3 regions of the Enterobacter sp. LM3 genome follow, and region 1 is predicted to be linked to each of the others. Evidence: predicted binding sites of a transcription regulator. Region 1 holds the regulator's gene; each other region holds the start of a gene.
What was found. The regulator Fur, encoded in region 1, represses iron uptake genes when iron is present. The targets are predictions, from matches to a motif close to ATAATAATGAGAACNACTATCAA.
Positions count from the first base shown of each region.

Region 1 (6,943 bases):
CCGCTGACGAAGGTTATTTCCCAAAAATCTTCTCCCGTGTCTCCAAAGCGGATGCGCCAGTACAGGGCATGCTGGCGATTGTTATCTTCCAGAGCGGCCTGTCACTGATGACGATTAGCCCGTCGCTGAACAGTCAGTTCAACGTGCTGGTTAACCTGGCGGTGGTGACGAATATCATTCCGTATATTCTGTCGATGGCGGCACTGGTGATCATTCAGAAGGTGGCGAAGGTCGATCCACGCAAAGCGCGGGCGGCAAATATCGTGGCGCTGATCGGGGCAATTTACAGCTTCTATGCGCTCTACTCTTCCGGTCAGGAGGCAATGCTCTACGGTGCGATGGTGACCTTTATGGGCTGGACGTTGTACGGTCTGGTGTCGCCACGGTTTGAGTTGAAGAATAAGCACAGTTGAAGTAAACGCAAAACGGCAACCCAAAGGTTGCCGTTTTTAGTCTTTTCTCCCTCTCCCTGTGGAAAGGAAAAGGACTGGGGTGGGGTATCAGCCCACACCAGTACAACATTTACGCGTTTTTCAGCACTTCGCTGACAATCTCTACCGCTTCTTTCTCAATCTGCTGACGGTGCTCAGCGCCGAGGAAGCTTTCGCAGTAAATTTTATATGCATCTTCCGTACCGGATGGACGCGCAGCGAACCAGCCGTTTTCAGTCATCACTTTCAGACCGCCGATAGACGCACCGTTACCAGGTGCCGCCGTCAGACGCGCGGTGATTGGGTCACCAGCCAGGGTGCTTGCACTGACCATCTCCGGAGAGAGTTTGGACAGCGCCGCTTTCTGGGCAGACGTTGCCGCCGCCTGAATACGGTTGTAGCTTGGCGCGCCAAAGCGGGCAGCCAGCTCATTGTAGTGTTCCTGCGGGTTTTTACCGGTGACAGCGGTGATTTCCGCTGCCAGCAGACACATGATGATACCGTCTTTATCGGTTGACCACGGTGTACCGTCGAAACGCAGGAAGGAAGCTCCCGCGCTCTCTTCACCGCCAAAGCCGAAGCTGCCGTCGTGCAGACCGTCAACAAACCATTTAAAGCCGACCGGGACTTCCACCAGCTTACGACCCAGCGCATCAACCACGCGGTCAATCATGGCCGAAGAAACCAGCGTTTTACCAACAGCAACCTCTTTGCCCCACTGTGGGCGATGCTGGAACAGGTAGTTGATCGCCACGGCCAGGTAGTGGTTCGGGTTCATCAGGCCCGCAGGCGTGACAATACCGTGACGGTCATAATCCGGGTCGTTGGCAAATGCCAGATCAAACTTGTCGCGCAGCGCCAGCAGACCCGCCATCGCGCACTCGGAGGAGCAGTCCATACGGATCGCGCCGTCTTTATCCAGATGCATAAAGCGGAAAGTCTGATCGACGTGATCGTTCACGATGGTCAGATCCAGCTTGTAATACTCAGCAATGCGTTTCCAGTATTCGATACCAGAGCCGCCCAGCGGATCAACACCCAGTTTCAGGCCCGCTTTCTGGATGGCGGCCATATCGACGATATCTGCCAGCCCTTCCACGAACGGCTGCACCAGATCCTGCTCTTTCACGTGGCCGGACGCCATTGCCGCATCCAGAGAAATGCGTTTTACGCCTTTCAGATCGTCTGCAAGCAGCGCGTTTGCGCGGTCTTCCACCACTTTGGTGACGTTAGTATCTGCCGGGCCACCGTTAGGTGGGTTGTATTTAATACCACCGTCATCCGGCGGGTTATGGGATGGCGTAATGACGATGCCATCAGCCAGCGCACCACCTTTTTTGTTGTGCACAAGGATAGCGTGAGAGACCGCAGGCGTAGGCGTAAAGCCGTTGTTCTCCTGCACGATCACGTCTACCCCGTTCGCGGCCAGCACTTCCAGCACGGAAATAAATGCAGGCTCAGACAGGGCGTGAGTATCTTTCCCCACATAGCACGGACCCGTGACGCCATTTTTAGCGCGCTCTTCCGCGATGGCCTGGGCAATGGCCAGAATGTGCGGTTCGTTAAAGCTGTGGCGTGCCGCGCTGCCGCGGTGGCCTGATGTACCAAACTTCACTGCGTGTTCTGCGTTGCCCACGACCGGCTTCAGCACGTAATACTGCGCGGTCAGTTGAGCGACATTAATCAAATCGCTTTGTTGTGCAGGTTGGCCTGCACGGCTGTGATTTGCCATGGCCTGGTCCTTTTAATGCAGGGGTTAAATTGTACCGCAAACCTTTTCAATCAATTCTGTCGGGAACTGCATGGACTGCATGATGTGTTCGACCATGCTGCACTTGCGGCCCGTGTTGGTATTCGTGATGACCCAATATGGTGTGCCAGAGACATGTTTGGGTTTGGTTTGATTACCATTTTGCAGAAGCGTCTGCTCGTCACCTGCGAAATAGACGCGCGTACGCCCGTGCAGCGACTCGGTCGCTTCGGCAAACGCTTTATTATCCAGTGAATAGAGTGTAGACAGCACCAGCATAAAGCGGTTAACCGCTTTTTTCTGTTCCGCATATTCATCAGAAAGCAGCAGCTCGCGCATCGCACGCACTTTATCTTTTGCCGGTGTCACGGCAGGTTTTGCTTGTGCAACAACGCTCGGCTGAGACACGACATCTTTAGTGACTGGGGTAGCAGGCTGTGAGGCGGCGGAAATTTTAAGCATGCGCCGTAAAATGTCGGACGCGCTCTCCCCAATATGCCGCGTCTGGCTGGCAATATACTGATAGAGTTCGTCATCAACTTCGATTGTTTTCATCTTAATCCAGTGCGATATCTTATCTGAATACAAGTCGTTGGGATTATAAGGTCAAATCCCAACAGCGGATAGCGTCAAACCAGGTTGGCGGCAAAAGTCAGATTAAACTGGAACCTTGCAGCCGGGCGGCAGAATGTTCAACATGATACCCTAACCTGACATACGTAAAAAAAGAACTTTGCCATGAAATTGAATACCCGAGCGCAATCTGCACAATCGCCGAACAATAATTCTCCCATCGTACTGGTTCACGGGCTTTTTGGCAGCCTGGATAACCTGGGCGTGCTGGCGCGCGAGCTGGTTACCGACCACGATATTTTGCAGGTCGATATGCGCAATCACGGCCTGTCCGGGCGTTCAGCGGAAATGACCTACGCGGCAATGGCGCAGGATCTGCGGGATACGCTTGATGCGAATAATCTCCAGAATGCGACGTTTATCGGGCATTCAATGGGTGGCAAAGCGGTGATGGCCCTGACGGCGCTTGCACCGGAACGAATTAACGGTCTGATCGCCATTGATATCGCGCCCGTGGATTACGACGTGCGTCGTCATGATGAGATATTTGCCGCCATCAATGCGGTGACAGAAGCGGGGGTCTCTACGCGTCAGCAGGCGGCGACCGTGATGCGTGAACATCTTGATGAAGAAGGCGTTGTGCAGTTCCTGTTGAAGTCGTTTGTTGACGGCCAGTGGCGTTTTAACGTGCCAGCGCTCTGGGACCAGTATGACAATATCGTTGGCTGGGAAACCGTTCCGGCCTGGCAACGCCCTACTCTCTTTATTCGTGGTGGTAACTCACCTTACGTGACCGATGCATACCGCGACACTTTGCTGGCACAATTCCCGCAGGCACGCGCCCATGTGATTGCCGGAGCCGGACACTGGGTTCATGCGGAAAAACCGGACGCCGTATTACGCGCAATCCGCCGCTATCTCTCTGATACGGCAAATTGATTAAAAAGACAGCGACTGGAAGGCTGCAGGCTTCCAGTCGTTGGCGTGCCGTTTTCGGTGATGTATGATGGCGCGCTTATCGCCCGGGCATTAGCAGGGCGGCTTGTTTCCCCCGAAGTCTCAGAATCATGGCCAAAGAACAAACGGACCGTACGACACTAGATCTGTTCGCGAATGAGCGTCGACCGGGACGACCGAAAACGAATCCGCTTTCGCGCGATGAACAGCTGCGTATTAATAAACGCAACCAGCTAAAACGCGATAAAAATCGTGGGCTTAAGCGTGTCGAACTGAAGCTCAACGCCGATGCTGTCGATGCGCTGAATGAACTGGCTGACGCGCGTAACATCAGCCGCAGTGAGTTGATTGAAGAGATGTTAATCACACAGCTTGAGACGTTGCGCGGCAAGGTATAAGTCTGAAAATCTCCTTTCTCACCGTTTTCATGTAGCACAGAGTGCAGTCCTGCGCGATAGCAGTTTCCGCAGGGTTGCCTGTTCTGCTATTATTGCCCTTATCCGTGGACAAATTGCGCCACCATACCATTAAGTTTCAAGAGGTTATTTTACTCATGGCAATCATCGGCATTTTCTTCGGCAGTGATACCGGCAATACCGAAAATATCGCAAAAAACATTCAAAAACAGCTCGGTAAAGACGTTGCCGATGTGCATGACATCGCCAAGAGCAGCAAAGAAGATCTCGAAGGTTATGACATTCTGCTGCTGGGTATCCCGACCTGGTACTATGGTGAAGCGCAGTGTGACTGGGATGATTTCTTCCCGACACTGGAAGAAGTCGACTTCAACGGCAAGCTGGTTGCACTGTTCGGCTGCGGCGATCAGGAAGATTACGCAGAATATTTCTGCGACGCGCTGGGCACCATCCGCGACATCATCGAGCCGCACGGCGCGGTAATCGTGGGTCACTGGCCAACAGCGGGCTACCACTTCGAAGCCTCTAAAGGTCTGGCGGACGACGATCACTTCGTCGGCCTGGCTATCGACGAAGATCGTCAGCCGGAACTGACTGCTGAGCGTGTTGATAAATGGGTTAAGCAGATCCGCGAAGAACTGAACCTGGACGACATTCTTAACGCCTGAGTTCTGACGTGGCGCAACTCCGGTTGCGCCCGCCAATCGGGTAAAACCGATTAAATTAATTGCTACAAACTTTTAACTTTTTCGTTCAAATCTGTACAATATTCCCCTGACAAAAAGTGGAAGCCATCGAACAAGTTTGTTGGTGATACCACGTTTTTATAAGCATACTTTGCTTGAGACTTGCAGTTTTCATTTAGGCATGGCAGTTCTATAATGAGACGCATTATCCCAAGTGCATTTTCTGTCACTTCCTTTATAGAAGTGAATCGTTTAGCAACAGGACAGATTCCGCATGACTGACAACAATACCGCATTAAAGAAGGCTGGCCTGAAAGTAACGCTTCCTCGATTAAAAATCCTTGAAGTGCTTCAGGGGCCAGACAACCACCATGTCAGCGCGGAAGACCTTTACAAGCGTCTTATCGACATGGGCGAAGAGATTGGGCTGGCCACTGTTTATCGTGTACTGAACCAGTTTGATGACGCGGGTATTGTGACCCGTCATAATTTCGAAGGCGGTAAATCTGTTTTCGAACTGACCCAACAGCAGCACCACGATCACCTGATCTGCCTTGATTGCGGTAAGGTCATTGAATTTAGCGATGATTCCATCGAAGCGCGCCAGCGTGAAATTGCCGCCCGTCATGGCATCCGCCTGACCAACCACAGCCTGTACCTGTACGGCCACTGTGCGGAAGGTGATTGCCGCGAAGACGAGCACGCGCACGACGCAAAATAAGTCTGCTTTCATACTCTGAGCCAGCCGAAAGGTTGGCTTTTTTTTGCCTGTAATCTGGCATAAAAAAAGCCCGGTAAGCGCAGTGCTACCGGGCGTCAAGACAGCTGATTATTTACTGTTATTACTGCGAATTTCTTTCCAGATCTGATCGCAACGCTTCGCCACTTCCTGATCGTTACCGGTCTTACGCGCCTGAATACAGGCCTGGTAATCCATCACGCGGACATTCTCCTGCGTCGCGAATTGCTCATGTGCTTTCTCTTTCTTCAGTACATTCAGCACGCTCTGACAGGCTTCAATTTTCTCCGGCGAACCTTCCGCCGTATTAATACAGGCGCTGTATGCCTCTTTCAGACGCGAGTCCTCTTTCGGTGCCTGAGGCTGTGCACAAGCCACCAACCCCGATGCCAGCAACGCGACGATTACGATTTTTTTCATCATGTGCAGTCTCCATCCCGGCGGGCTTAGCCCACCGGGGTGTTCATCAGAAGATTGTGAATGGGGCAATAACCATGAACTTCACGTCACGCTCATCCTGGAAGATGTTGCCGTAACCGCCCGCGTAGCTTGGGATATCAGAGTGGTTGTCATACTGGGTGAAGTGCAGCTTGAACATTGTTCCTTTTGCACGGCCATCCTGCAGGGTGTACATGGCATCCAGGCTGTAAGAGGACTCTTTCAGACGGTAGTTTGGATCGTAGTATGCGTCAGGTGTTGCCATATCGGCAGGTTTCGCATCCCAGGCGTAAGCGTAAGATGCCCCCACAGCCCAACCCGGCAGGTTCCAGTTTTTCAGATCATACATCGCGCCGAAGAACACCGCTTTTTCACCGTCGGCGTTGAAGTCTGAACGGTTATCCCACCAGATATCCAGACGACCGTTGGAGGAGGCGTAGGTTGGGGTCATACGCTGCAGGAAGTAGCCCTGCTGCCCTTCCGCCTTCACCCATGTCCCTTCCAGACGCAAATCAACCTGACCCACTTTGTAGCCGAAGGTCAGCGCCTGCAGCCACGCGGTGCCATCATAAATGTCATTGACGCCACCATTACTGACTTTATCGCGCGTACCGTAGAACTGGTAGCTGGTACTCAGCGGGCTACCCGCGATATCAAACTTATAGCTGGCTTTGGCAAAGTATTGATCGACATAACCTTGCGCCTGGCCAAAGGCCGCTTCAAGAACCAGATCGTTTTTGAAGTCGTATTTCGCACCCAGCGAGTGGAGGTAATCCACTTTGGTCTTTTTATCGTTCTGGTAGAACTTGTCCATTTCGATATGCCACGGTGCTTTATATTCGTTGGTCCACATATAGGAGAAACTCAACGCACCTGCATCACCGTAGTCAAAGTTGGCACCGGCTTCCGCCCCCTGATAAGTACCTGGCATAAAGCTCCAGTGTGGGGCTAAC
Region 1 covers NZ_JBJURN010000001.1:420,499-427,441, forward strand. Annotated here, with positions in the region: gene potE (putrescine-ornithine antiporter) at 1-413, shown strand, start outside; gene pgm (phosphoglucomutase (alpha-D-glucose-1,6-bisphosphate-dependent)) at 523-2,163, opposite strand; gene seqA (replication initiation negative regulator SeqA) at 2,188-2,736, opposite strand; gene ybfF (esterase) at 2,920-3,693, shown strand; gene ybfE (LexA regulated protein) at 3,822-4,109, shown strand; gene fldA (flavodoxin FldA) at 4,265-4,795, shown strand; gene fur (ferric iron uptake transcriptional regulator) at 5,088-5,534, shown strand; gene chiQ (ChiQ/YbfN family lipoprotein) at 5,643-5,972, opposite strand; gene chiP (chitoporin ChiP) at 6,019-6,943, opposite strand, start outside.

Region 2 (6,943 bases), on a different contig from region 1:
TGACTAAAGAGCGCATTGACCGGAGCCACGCCCACCTGTAGCAGCGCGAAGAAAGTGATGTAGAACTCGGCCACGTTGCCAAGCTGCACCAGCGCCGTCTCGCCGCGCTGCAGACCCTGTGCCTGTAACATTGACGCCAGGTTGTTCACTGCCTGGTTGAATTCGCGCCAGGTAAAGCGGCGGTCGCCGTCAATGATAGCGACCGTGTCGCTGTCTGCGCGATCGGTCAGGATGTGAGTTAATGGCCGATCCTGCCAGTAGCCTTTTTCACGGTAGCGCCGGGCAAAATCCTCAGGCCAGCGGGTAAAGGGAATGGTCATGAGTGCTCCTTAATGCAAACCAAAAACATTCAGCATGGTGGAGAGCTTCACGCCGGTTTCTCGCCACTCCCCCACCGGAGAGGACGCTGGCACAATACCCGCGCCCGCAAACAGGCGAACGGACTTCTCATGCAAACGCGCGCAGCGGATGGTCACCACCCACTCGCCATTACCTTCGCTGTCGCACCAGCCGACGATGCCGCCAAACAGTTCACGGTCAAACGGTTCCAGTTCGGCAATCAGCTGTTTTGCTGCCTGGTGAGGGAAACCGCTCAACGCAGGGGTCGGGTGCAGCAGACAGGCCAGCGTCAGCGCGTTTTCGTTTTCCCGCGCATCCCCTTCCACCGGTGTTGCCAGATGCCACAACGTCGGCGTGGTGATGAGCTGCGGTGAAGCTGGCATGCTCAGATGATGGCTGCGCGGCTCCAGAATGGCTTTCATCGCCTGCGTGACCAGGTCATGCTCGTGACGGTCTTTTTCTGACGCCAGCAGCTTGTTGCCCGCTTCGCGATCCAGCATGTCATCCGGCTGACGGCGTGCGGAGCCTGCCAGTGGCAGCGAGCTAAAGCGCGCGCCCTCTTTGCGCAACAGTAGCTCCGGGCTTGCACCGAGCAACACACCGCCATCTTCCAGCGGCACGTGGAAATTAAAGCTGGCCGGGTTCTGCGCAATCAGCCGTTCCAGCAAGGCGCTGCTATCAATCTTCTCGTCAGTCGCAATCTCAATCAGGCGCGACAACACCACTTTGTTCACCTGCGGCGTGGCGGTAAGCGCCGCCGCACGTGCCACCATCTCTTCGAAAACCAACTGCGGAGGGATCTCAGCCCGTGTTGCCACATTCAGCGCCTGCGCGCCGGAGAAATAGCGGGCGGACTGCTGACGCGCCGGGCGAGAGAATGTCTGCCAGCTTTGCGGAATAAACAGTGACGACGGTTTGCGGGTATCGAATGGAATAGCGCCCACCATGACAGGATGGGCAATGCCGCTGGCTTTCGCGTTCCGGAAAGCCTGGGCTAATTTTTGCTGGAAATTGCCAGCCGGATCGTCGCCGCCAACGGCGGATTCGGAGAAACGGGCAAAACAACCTGACGTGGTAAAACTGCGATAAGGCGACATAAAGAAAAAGCTGTCTGATTGCAGCGTGGTCGCGGTGTGCTGAACTTCCTCAGCCAGGGACGTATCCATATCATCCTCCTGAAATGATAAAGGCAGTAATAATGATTATCATTTATATTTTCGATGGCTAACCTAATCGCAGAGTGTCCTGGTGTCAACCACAGAGAGAACAACTTGTGCGACTATCGCTTGCATCCCTTCGCTGCAATCGTGAAAATGAGAATCATTAACTTCATAAAAAACAGGATGCCGCTTTGTGAAACTGCCCGCTATTTGTCGTAATGCCCTGCTTTTAACCGGACTTTTTGTTTTAGGACTAACCTCAGCGACCGCCGCCGACTGGCCTCGTCAGGTGACTGACAGCCACGGTACGCACACCATGAAAAGCAAACCGCTGCGCATTGTCTCCACCAGCGTGACCTTAACCGGCTCCCTGCTGGCAATCGATGCCCCCGTCATCGCCAGCGGAGCCACAACGCCAAATAACCGCGTGGCGGATGCACAGGGCTTCCTGCGCCAGTGGGGTGATATTGCGAAACAGCGCAAGCTTGCACGGCTGTATATTGGTGAGCCGAGCGCCGAGGCCGTCGCTGCCCGGATGCCGGACCTGATTTTAATCAGCGCCACCGGCGGAGATTCCGCACTGGCGCTGTACGATCAGCTTTCCGCCATCGCACCTGTTCTGGTTATCAATTACGACGACAAAAGCTGGCAGGCACTGTTAACACAGCTGGGTACAATTACCGGCCAGGAAAAACAGGCCGCAGAACGCATTGCGGAATTTGATAAGCAACTCGCCCGGGTGAAGCAGCAAATGACGCTGCCACCGCAGCCGGTCAACGCCATTGTCTACACCGCCGCCGCGCACAGCGCCAACCTGTGGACGACGGAATCTGCACAGGGTCAGTTGCTCCACCAGCTGGGCTTTACGCTGGCTGAGCTGCCCGCCGGGTTACATACCTCCAAAAGCCAGGGCCAACGCCACGACATCATCCAGTTGGGTGGCGAAAACCTGGCGACGGGTCTGAACGGTGAAGGGTTGTTCCTGTTTGCCGGTGACCAAAAGGATGTGGACGCAATTTACGCCAACCCGCTGCTGGCACACCTGCCTGCGGTGCAGAACAAGCGCGTCTGGGCATTGGGAACGGAGACATTCCGCCTGGATTATTACAGCGCGATGCGGGTATTAGACAGACTGGATTCGTTGTTTAAGTAGGGCATTAACCCGTCCTCTCCCTGTGGGAGAGGACGGGAATGAAGGCATCAGGCCGCACTGTCGTTCAACACAACTTCCTGCCTGAACCGTCGCAGCTCCGCCAACACCAGCAACAAAATCCCCCCGACAACCGCCAGCGCAAACCCACTGCTGCTCGCTGACGCCACCGGCGTCATCATCGCGCCCAGCCCGCCGAGGATCGCCGCGCCGATGGCATCACCCGTCACGTTCTGCGCCGTCCACAGACCGTTAATGCGCCCCAGCATCCCTTCCGGCGTCTGGGTCTGGATCAGGGTGTATTGCAACAATGAACTGATCGCACTCAGCCAGCCAAAGATTGCCAGGCAGAGCACGCCCAGCGCCCACACCGGCATCAGGCTGAAGAAGCCAATAGCGATAAACGAGGCCAGCGTCGCCACCAGCATAATCAACCCCGGACGCGCACTCTGTGCCAGCTTACCGCTGGTGAGCGCGCCGCACGCCGCGCCAAGTGGGATTGCCGCATATAACACGCCAATCTGCGGGGCGCTCATCTGCCACTCACCCGCCAGCGCCGGATAGAGCACGCGCACGGCGCTCGCCATCGTCAGCAAACCACCCAGCAACGCAATGCCGCCAATCAGCGGGTTGCTGAACAGAAAACGGATCGCCGCCATCAGTGATTTCAGCGGATGTTCGCGCTGTTGCGGCGGTGGTGGCAGAAGCGGTAAGCGCAGCAACGTGAGCGTGGTGATAAAGGTTCCCGCCGCCGCCAGCCCGTAGTTCCACGCCACGTCGCCGGTTGCCAGCAATAAACCACCGACCATCGGTGAAATCACCGATCCCAGGCGCACGGTGAGCATCGTAATCGCTCCCGCCTGCATCAGGTTTTCACGCCCCACCAGCGCAGGCGTAGCCGCCAGCAGCGCCGTCACGCCTAACGATGCGAAAAAGCCATCCCACAACCCCAGGGCATAAATCGCCATTAATGATGGCTCCGGCAACATGGCGTTCAGACACAACCCGACAAACCCCACGCCGCAGGTACCCCGCGCCAGCAGGATGAGTTTTTTACGTTCGTACCTGTCCGCCAGCACGCCGCCAATCATCAGACCGATAAACATCGCCCCACCCGTTAACGTAACGGATAACCCCACCAGCCAGCTGGAGTGAGTCAGGGTCTGGATCTGTACCGGCACGGCCACGCCGAGCAGGCCGAGGGATAAAATGGAGATAAAACGGGCGATAAAAACAGCGCGATACGCCGGATGCGTTTTAAGCAGGCTGAGGTTGATCAGCCAGGATTTTTGATTCATGACAAGGCCCTGAGGTCTAACGATCTACCAATTTCATGGGCGCACATGCTAACATAGCCAAATAAGATAGATAACGATAATTACTATCATTATCAAATCATGGATGTTGCTATGTCGTTTTCCTCTTCTGCGGTGCGCGCCGTTGCGGTGCCCGTTTTATTGCTACTGTTGATCCTTGCGATTGCACTCAGTCTGCTGGTTGGCGCGAAGCCGCTGCCCGCGTCCGTTATTGTCGATGCACTCTCCGGCACCTGCCAGAGCGCCGACTGCACCATCGTGCTGGACGCCCGTTTACCCCGCACGCTTGCCGGATTACTGGCCGGTGGCGCACTGGGACTGGCGGGTGCCCTGATGCAAACCCTCACCCGTAACCCGCTGGCTGACCCCGGTATTCTCGGCGTCAACTCTGGAGCCAGCTTTGCGATTGTGCTCGGCGCAGCGCTGTTCGGGTTTAGTTCGCCGTCGGAGCAGCTGATGATGGCCTTTTGCGGCGCGCTGGCAGCCTCACTGGTCGTCGCCTTTACCGGCAGCCAGGGCGGCGGACAACTTAGTCCGGTACGCTTAACGCTGGCAGGCGTGGCGCTTGCCGCCGTGCTGGAAGGGTTATCCAACGGCATCGCCCTGCTCAACCCGGACGTCTACGATCAGTTGCGTTTCTGGCAGGCCGGCTCACTGGATATCCGCACACTGGACACCTTAAAAGTGGTGATGATCCCGGTGATTATCGCCGCCGCCGTGGCGCTGTTTTTAAGCCGGGCGCTGAACAGCCTGAGCCTCGGCAGCGACACAGCCACCGCACTCGGTAACCGCGTGGCGCGCACGCAGTTAACAGGTTTACTGACGATCACCATTCTGTGCGGCAGTGCAACCGCCGTGGTCGGCCCGATTGCCTTTATCGGTCTGATGATGCCGCATATGGCGCGCTGGCTGGTGGGGGCAGATCACCGCTGGTCTTTGCCCGTTACGCTGCTTGCCACGCCTGCTCTGTTGCTGTTTGCCGATATTCTCGGTCGTCTTTTGGTTCCCGGTGAATTGCGCGTTTCGGTGGTCAGCGCCTTTATCGGTGCCCCTGTGTTGATTTTCCTCGTACGGCGTAAACGCGGAGGTGGCACATGATGGCTCCATCCCGTCGTTTAGTCACCAGCGTCTCCCTGCTGGCGTTCGCCATTGTACTGCTGGCGGTCTGGAGCCTGCGCAGCGGCGCGGTGATGCTCGATTTTACCCAGGTCTTTCACGCGCTGCTCGGCAGTGCGCCACGCAATATCACGATGGTGGTCACCGAATGGCGGCTGCCGCGCGTGGCGATGGCCATTCTGGTGGGCGCGGCGCTTGGCGTCAGTGGTGCGATATTCCAGTCGCTGATGCGTAACCCGTTGGGCAGCCCGGACGTGATGGGCCTCAATACCGGCGCATGGAGCGGTGTGCTGGTGGCGATGGTGCTGTTTGGTCAGCACCTGACGGCCATTACCGTTACGGCGATGGCTGGCGGCATTTTGACCTCCCTGCTCATCTGGGCGCTCGCGTGGCGAAATGGTATCGACACCTTCCGCCTGATCATTATCGGTATCGGCGTGCGCGCCATGCTGATGGCCTTCAACACCTGGCTACTACTGCAGGCTTCGCTGGAAACCGCGCTCTCCGCCGGGCTGTGGTACGCCGGTTCGCTGAACGGCCTGACGTGGAGCAAGACCTGGCCCGCCGCGCCGCTGATCCTGCTGATGTTTATTGGCGCGATCCTGCTGGTGCGACGCATGCGCCTGCTGGAGATGGGCGACGACAGCGCCTGCGCGCTCGGCGTGGGCGTTGAGCGTTCGCGCCTGACGCTGATGCTGGTGGCCGTTTTACTGACCGCTGCCGCCACCGCCATCGCCGGACCGATCTCATTTATCGCCCTCGTGGCTCCCCATATTGCGCGACGCCTCAGCGGGACGGCGCGCTGGGGGTTAACCCAGGCAGCATTGTGCGGTGCCCTGTTATTGCTGGCTGCCGACCTCTGCGCCCAACAGCTGTTTATGCCGTATCAGCTACCGGTAGGCGTGGTGACCGTCAGCCTCGGTGGTATTTACCTCATCGTTTTGTTAGTTCAGGAGTCACGCAAGAAATGACCGACTCAGTAACCCGCTTGCGCGGCGAAAACTTAACCCTCGGCTATGGCAAAAAAATCATTGCCCGCAACCTGAGCGTCGCCATTCCTGACGGCCATTTCACGGCGATCATCGGCCCGAACGGCTGCGGCAAATCGACACTGTTGCGCACCCTCAGCCGCCTGATGACACCGGTTGACGGCAGCGTGTTTCTCGACGGCGAGCAGATCCAGCGCTTTGCCAGCAAAGAGGTGGCGCGGCGTATCGGGCTGCTGGCACAAAACGCCACCACGCCGGGAGACATCACCGTGCAGGAGCTGGTCTCCCGCGGGCGCTACCCGCACCAGCCATTGTTTACCCGCTGGCGCAAAGAGGACGATGACGCGGTGAACCGGGCGATGCAGGCGACAGGCATCACCGACCTCGCATTACAAAGCGTGGATACCCTTTCCGGGGGCCAGCGTCAGCGGGCGTGGATCGCAATGGTGCTGGCGCAGGAAACCGCCATTATGCTGCTGGACGAGCCCACCACGTGGCTGGATATCAGCCATCAGATTGACCTGCTGGAACTGCTGAGCGACCTGAACCGTACGCAGGGCTACACGCTGGCGGCAGTACTGCATGATTTGAACCAGGCGTGCCGTTATGCCACGCATTTGATTGCATTGCGCGACGGCGAGATTGTGGCGCAGGGCGCACCAAAAGAGATTGTGACGCCGGAGCTGATCGAGCGGATCTACGGCATGCGCTGCATGATTATTGACGATCCGGTGGCGGGTACGCCGCTGGTGGTTCCGCTAGGGAAACGTGCGGTCTGATGCCCTCACCCCAACCCTCTCCCACAGGAAGAGGGAGCAAACTATCCCCTCGCCCCTATCGGGGGAGGGTTAGAGTGAGGGGAGGATTTACACT
Region 2 covers NZ_JBJURN010000011.1:73,226-80,168, reverse strand. Annotated here, with positions in the region: gene entE ((2,3-dihydroxybenzoyl)adenylate synthase EntE) at 1-320, opposite strand, end outside; gene entC (isochorismate synthase EntC) at 330-1,505, opposite strand; gene fepB (Fe2+-enterobactin ABC transporter substrate-binding protein) at 1,693-2,652, shown strand; gene entS (enterobactin transporter EntS) at 2,700-3,947, opposite strand; gene fepD (Fe(3+)-siderophore ABC transporter permease) at 4,059-5,063, shown strand; gene fepG (iron-enterobactin ABC transporter permease) at 5,063-6,052, shown strand; gene fepC (iron-enterobactin ABC transporter ATP-binding protein) at 6,049-6,849, shown strand; gene entF (enterobactin non-ribosomal peptide synthetase EntF) at 6,942-6,943, opposite strand, start outside.
Region 2: the regulator Fur is predicted to act here: its motif matches at 1,532-1,554, upstream of fepB (Fe2+-enterobactin ABC transporter substrate-binding protein).

Region 3 (6,943 bases), on a different contig from region 1:
CCTGGGGCGCGGTATTCAGGGAATTTCAGGCGGCTTTCTGAGTGAATAAAGTCCACCAGACCGGCCCCTTTCGGGCATAACGCCCCGCGATTGACCGGATGATCCGGGTCACCTTCGATGTGGAAGATAGACGCTTTGGCGTTTTTCGCACCGTCGCCGAGGCTATACATCAACAGCCCGCAACCGACAGAGCAGTATGTACAGGTATTACGGGTTTCGCGGGTGCGCAGCAGTTTGTACTGCCGCGTCTCCGCCAGCGCTACGCCGGGGGCAAAGCCCAGCGCCGCTGCCGTGGTGCCTGCCATACCGCCAGCGCAGATCTTAAAGAACTGCCTTCTGCTGACCTGCATGGGTCACTCCTTGTTTCGACATTGCTTACATATGTAGTTTTAACTTCACGGTTGTTTTTTCAACCACAAAGAAGAAAATTTGTTCTAATCCCTCAATCCCACGAGGGATATCATCAGAATACCACAATGTCGGTAAGCCTGTTCCAATGGCGTTAATACAAAGTGAACGTATTATCACCCTGCTGATTATAAAATGTGATATTAGTCACGTTATTAACCCTGCATGTTAAAGGGGTGTATCATGGTCTTCGTTGCACCTCTCCCAAATGAGTAGGTAAACTTGATGGGGATGGGCGCTTAAAAGTTGATCCATACTATGCGTAAGGCCTGCACTTTGTGATGCAATAGCAGGCTCACCTCCGTGGTTGTTCAGGAATACCGTTGTGTCTAAACAAAATCGTGCTCCCCACTCGTCGCCACTACCCGCTGGTATTGTGGAACTGCCGGTACACAGACCCCCCCACATTACCCATGCCACGCCTGATTTTCTGGCGGAGGAAGTCCCGGTTGCACTGGTCTACAACGGTATTTCCCACGTTGTAATGATGGCCTCTCCGAAAGATCTCGATCTGTTCGCCATTGGGTTTTCCCTCTCCGAAGGGATAATTGAGCACCCTCAGGAGATCTACGGCATGGACGTGGTTCAGGCCTGCAATGGACTGGAAGTACAAATCGAACTTTCCAGCCGCCGCTTTATGGGGCTGAAAGAGCGCCGTCGGGCGCTGGCCGGGCGTACTGGCTGCGGAGTGTGTGGTGTAGAACAGCTCAACGATATCGGCAAACCTGTTGTGCCTCTGCCGTTTACCCAGACCTTCAACCTTGCGAACCTCAATAAAGCGCTTGAGCACCTTAATGATGTTCAACCCATCGGCCAGTTGAGCGGTTGTACGCACGCGGCGGCGTGGGTGTTGCCGTCGGGGGATATTGTCGGGGGGCATGAGGACGTTGGTCGCCATGTGGCGCTGGATAAGCTGCTTGGTCGCCGTGCGCGTGAAAGTGAAATCTGGCAGCAGGGAGCGGCATTAGTATCCAGCCGTGCCAGCTATGAAATGGTGCAAAAATCCGCGATGTGCGGCGTTGAAATTCTGTTTGCGGTGTCGGCAGCAACGACGCTGGCAGTGGAGGTGGCTGAGCGCTGCAACCTGACGCTGGTGGGGTTCTGTAAACCGGGAAGGGCGACGATTTATACTCATCCTCAACGATTGATTGTTGATCAGTAATTTTGAATGAATTTGGCAAATCCTTCCGCTTTTAGTTGTCGGTGATGAGGTCTAGTATTTATCTCATCAAGGCGACACGCCTTATACAAACAACTAATTGAAAGGGTTTATATCATGAAAAGCATCAAAACTTTTGTCGCTGTAATCGCTCTGTCTGCTTCTTTTGGTTCTTTCGCTGCTCAGACGGTCACGGCAACTGCCTCTACCATTGATGGTGCAGAAGCAAAAATCGCCGCTCAGGCTCAGGAAGCGGGCGCGTCGTCCTACAAAATTACCCAGGCGTTTTCCGGTAACCGTGTACACATGACCGCTGAACTGAACAAATAAGCCTGTCACACCGTCGAAAGAGCGCCCCCGGGCGCTTTTTTAGTTTATGCCCGCCAGACGCAATAGCGCAGTGACCACCGCCGCCGCAACGATCACCACAATTAACGGCATCTTGCGCCAGGCCAGGAATACCGCAAACGCCACGCCCAGCACCCGCGCCATCCCGGCAAAGTGTTCCCCTTCATAAAACGTTGTCGCCAGCGCGACGGAAAACAGTAATACCGTTGCTGCATCAGAAAGCAGCGCCTGGGAGCGCTCTGACAATGCCAGTCGGCTGCCGATTTTTGCCCCGCCAAGACGCATCAGATACGTCCCCGCAGACAAAATGGCGATACCGAGAATAAAGACCGTTATGTTTTCCATTATTTTTTCCTCGCGGCAAGGCCCAGTAAAGCGAGCAGAACCGGTAAACCCGCCGGGGTAAATGGCACGGCGGCCAGCGACAAGACTGCGCCGCTGCAGGCGCGGATCAGCGTGGTTCGGTTTTTAAACGCGGGAACGACCAGCGCCAGCAAAATGGCCGGGAATACGGCATCCAGCCCGATGGTTTCCGGGGCGGGCAGCAGTTTGCCGACCATTGCGCCCAGTAGCGCACCCAACGGCCAGATGACCGCGATGCCTAAACCGCACAGCCAGTAGGCTGCTTTACGCTGTTCGGGCGTTTTTTGCGACAGGCCAAACACCACGCTTTCGTCGTTCATGATGTGGCATCCCAGAAGGCTCGCACCGCGTTTGCCGACCAGCTCACGCACCGTGACGCCAAACGGCACATGGCGTGCGTTAACCAGTAACCCGGCAGCCGCTGCCGCCAGCGGGTTACCACCGCTAGCCACAATACCGATAAACATAAATTCTGAAGCCCCTGCCAGCACGGTGAGGGAAAGCACAAACGGTACCCAGAGCGGGAAACCGTATGCCATCGCCAGCGAGCCGTAGGACATTCCGACAACGCCAACCGCCAGACAAACAAGGATGATTGCTTTTATGGTGTCGCCTTTAAGGCAGGAGAGGTGGTGCTTCATACAGTTTTAGCCATATCGAACGTATTTCCATTATAATGAACGCATCAGAAGTGTTTTACAAGATGAACGATTCGTTCGATATAAAGAACAAGAGGCCGTTTTATGACGCAGCCAATTTGCGTGATCGCCAGCAGTCTGGTGCGAGAACGTCTGCGAACCGGGCTTTCACTGGCGGAAATTGCCCGCCGTGCCGGGATCGCCAAATCAACGCTCTCCCAGCTGGAGTCCGGCAATGGTAACCCTAGCCTGGAGACGCTCTGGTCGCTTTGTGTGGCGCTGGACATTCCTTTCGCCCGCTTGCTTGAGCCGCAGCAGCCAACCACTCAGGTGATCCGCCGGGGGGAAGGAACGAAGGTGGTCGCCGGGCAGGCCAACTATGAGGCCATTTTGCTGGCAGCGTGCCCACCGGGTGCCCGCCGTGATATCTATCTGTTGCAGACCCAGCCGGGTGCAGACCGTATTTCCCAGCCACATTCTCCAGGTTCAGTTGAGCATATTATCGTCACACAGGGGCGGGCGATAGTGGGCCCGCTTGACGCACCGGAAGAGCTGGGAGAAGGGGATTACATAAGCTATCCCGCCGACCAGTTGCATATCTTTAAGGCGCTGGAGCCGGACACCTGTGCTTTGCTGGTCGCGGAACAAAATTAACGAAATAACGCATTAACTGCATGATAAATTTAATAATTAATCCATTTGTCAAAGCGCGATAACCTTATAGAAATTACGGCATTGATAATCATTTTCAATACCATTTAATTAACTATAATGAACCAACTGCTTACGCGGCATTAACAGTTGTGCCGCCCGACATTAATGGAGAGGATTATGAGTTATACACTGCCATCCCTGCCGTATGCCTACGACGCACTGGAACCGCATTTTGACAAGCAGACGATGGAAATCCATCACACTAAACACCACCAGGCCTATGTAAACAACGCGAATGCCGCGCTGGAAAGCCTGCCAGAGTTCGCTAACCTGTCTGCTGAAGAGCTGATCGCTAAACTGGATCAGCTGCCAGCGGACAAGAAAACCGTTCTGCGTAATAACGCTGGCGGCCACGCTAACCACAGTCTTTTCTGGAAAGGCCTGAAAACCGGTACCACCCTGCAGGGCGACCTGAAAGCGGCTATTGAACGCGACTTCGGTTCCGTTGATAACTTCAAAGCGGAATTCGAAAAAGCTGCTGCAACCCGTTTCGGCTCTGGCTGGGCGTGGCTGGTACTGAAAGGTGACAAACTGGCGATTGTTTCTACCGCTAACCAGGATTCCCCGTTGATGGGGGAAGCGATCTCTGGCGCATCCGGTTTCCCAATCGTGGGTCTGGACGTGTGGGAACACGCTTACTACCTGAAATTCCAGAACCGCCGCCCGGACTACATCAAAGCCTTCTGGGACGTGGTGAACTGGGACGAAGCCGCAGCGCGTTTTGCCGCGAAAAAATAAGGTTGCATTGCCACCTCTGAGAAGCGAGTCTGATGACTCGCTTTTTTTGTATCTGTATACCCGTCATACTTCAAGTTGTAGGTGCGTTGGCTGCGCTCGCTCACCCCAGTCACTTACTGGAGTCAGCTCCTGGGGATTCACTCTCTTGCCGCCTTCCTACAACTCGAATTATTTAGGGTATATAAAGGAGTCGCGATGCATTACCCGGTGAATGTGTTTACAGGCAAGGTCAGGGATTACGACGGTAGCCGCCCAAGCGCCATCGCCAAAATTCAGGTCGATGGTGAGCTGACGTTAACCGACCTTGGGCTTGCGGGTGACGAGCAGGCCGAAGCGAAAATCCACGGCGGGCCTGAGCGCGCGCTGTGCCACTATCCTCGCGAACATTATCGTCACTGGATAGCCGAATTCCCCGAGCAGGCGGATTTGTTTGTTGCACCCGCGTTCGGTGAGAACCTCTCGACCGAAGGGCTGACCGAAAAGAACGTCTTTATTGGCGATATCTTTCGCTGGGGTGAGGCGCTGATTCAGGTCACGCAGCCGCGCTCACCGTGCTTCAAGCTTAACTTCCATTTCGGCATTAGTGATATGTCAGCTCAGCTGCAAAGCGTGGGCAAAACCGGCTGGCTGTACCGCGTGGTGCTGGCCGGGCAGGTTTCGGCGGATGCACCGCTGGAGCTGGCGTCACGCCTGAGTGATGTCTCTGTGTACGACGCCTGCGCAATTGCCTGGCATATGCCGTTTGATGACGAACAGTATCATCGTCTGTTGTCGGCTGCGGGGTTATCGACCAGCTGGACAAGAACGATGCAGAAGCGACGTATTAGCGGGCAGATCGAGGATAATTCGCGGAGATTGTGGGGGAAACAGTAATTATTGCAAGAACAAGAGTGCCCGCCTGAATCTGGAGGGCATCGCCATTCTGGTGGTGTCCTCGCTAACGATGAACTTGCTACCTGGCCCACAAAAATGGCGTCAGCCTGCCGAAAAAGCTTGAGAATTTTCCCTGCTCAAATATTGTGTCTTCAAATTGGTTTAAACCAGATTTTGAGACATGAAAGAAAAAAACTATGTTGATCTCCTGAGAGACCGCTTCGAAAACTGGCTAGCGGCTAATGATTTTCCGCCGGGTTCCCGACTTCCCTCTGAGCGCGAATTGTGCGAATTGCTGGATGCGAAACGCATGACCTTAAGGCAGGTGTTAATTGAGCTTGAGGTCGCGGCGCGTATTTTTCGCAAGAACCGCAGCGGGTGGTTCATCTCTCCTCGTCGATTCATCTACAACCCAAAATCGCTCTCCAGCTTTAATGCGGAGGCGCGTGCGCAGGGACGAAAACCGTCATGGGGTTATTTGACTAAAGACGTTGTCGATACCGCACCCCGCCATATTGAGAAAGCATTTTCTTCGTCCAGGGCTCCCTACCTGATAACCGGCTGGTGTGGGCTGGATGATCATAAAGTTTTTTACCATGAGTCCTGGATTGACGCCGATGCCGCCCCGGGTTTTATGGATAAGCTGGAAAATCACGCATTTTCTAAAGTCTGGGAAGAGAGTTTTGGGCTTACCTTGACCATCAAAGAGATGATTTTCAAACCCGTCAATATGCCGGAGCTTGCCTGCAAAGAGTTGGGCGTAGCACCTAATACGTACGGTATTTTGGTAGAGAAGCATCGTGCCACGTCTGAAAAAAAAGTGGTTCAGGTTGATCTGGAGTACTGGAGACTTGAATCCGTCGAACTGGTTATTCGTGATGAGTGAGAAAGATTATGGAAAACATTATCAGAGAAAAACTGGCTGAGCGCGCAAGAAACATCCGCCTTTATTTGCATGCATATGCCTTTCATTTAAATATGCGTTACGAAAGAATTCTTCCTGAAGATTTACTGGATATTGCACATCAGTATCATTTAACGGGTGTGAAAGTACATGTTGAAGATGGGGAATCCTTTTCACTGAAAAATATGCGGCCAGAGCAGTTGGCTTCGTTTAAAAAGAAAGCCGAACTGTACGGGCTCGATATTCATATTGAAACCAGTGCATCAGATAAAAAGACGCTGGATGAAGCTATTTATATCGCGCAGGGCACAGGTGCTACCTCCGTCAGATTTTATCCGCGTTATGAAGGCTATTTAAATTCGGTGCTGGAAAAAATCTCCCGGGATATAGCTTATCTGGCGCAGTTTGATAATAGTGGTATCCAGTTTACGATTGAACAACACGAAGATCTCAAAGGACATGAACTGGTTACACTGGTAAAAAACAGTGGTATGAAAAATCTCTCCATACTCTTTGATTTTGGCAATATGATAAATGCCAATGAACAACCCATGACAGCGCTACGGACAATGTCACCTTACATCACTCAGGTTCATATCAAGGATGCCAGAGTGATAAAAGAGGGTAAGGGATGGGCACATGAAGCCTGCAGTACGGGGCTCGGCGATCTCCCTGTCGAGATGATGCTGCGTGAACTTTTACTGTTGGGTGAAGACCAGCCGCAGGTCACTTCTTTCGGTCTGGAAGAAGAGGTTGATTATTACGCGCCAGCATTTCGTTTTGATGACGAAGGCGATA
Region 3 covers NZ_JBJURN010000014.1:73,280-80,222, reverse strand. Annotated here, with positions in the region: gene fdnG (formate dehydrogenase-N subunit alpha) at 1-350, opposite strand, end outside; gene fdhD (formate dehydrogenase accessory sulfurtransferase FdhD) at 734-1,570, shown strand; gene ACJ9N4_RS15280 (DUF1471 domain-containing protein) at 1,685-1,897, shown strand; gene ACJ9N4_RS15275 (AzlD domain-containing protein) at 1,937-2,260, opposite strand; gene ACJ9N4_RS15270 (AzlC family ABC transporter permease) at 2,260-2,919, opposite strand; gene ACJ9N4_RS15265 (helix-turn-helix domain-containing protein) at 3,022-3,570, shown strand; gene sodA (superoxide dismutase [Mn]) at 3,748-4,368, shown strand; gene yiiM (6-hydroxyaminopurine reductase) at 4,564-5,241, shown strand; gene ACJ9N4_RS15250 (UTRA domain-containing protein) at 5,423-6,127, shown strand; gene ACJ9N4_RS15245 (sugar phosphate isomerase/epimerase family protein) at 6,136-6,943, shown strand, end outside.
Region 3: the regulator Fur is predicted to act here: its motif matches at 3,652-3,674, upstream of sodA (superoxide dismutase [Mn]).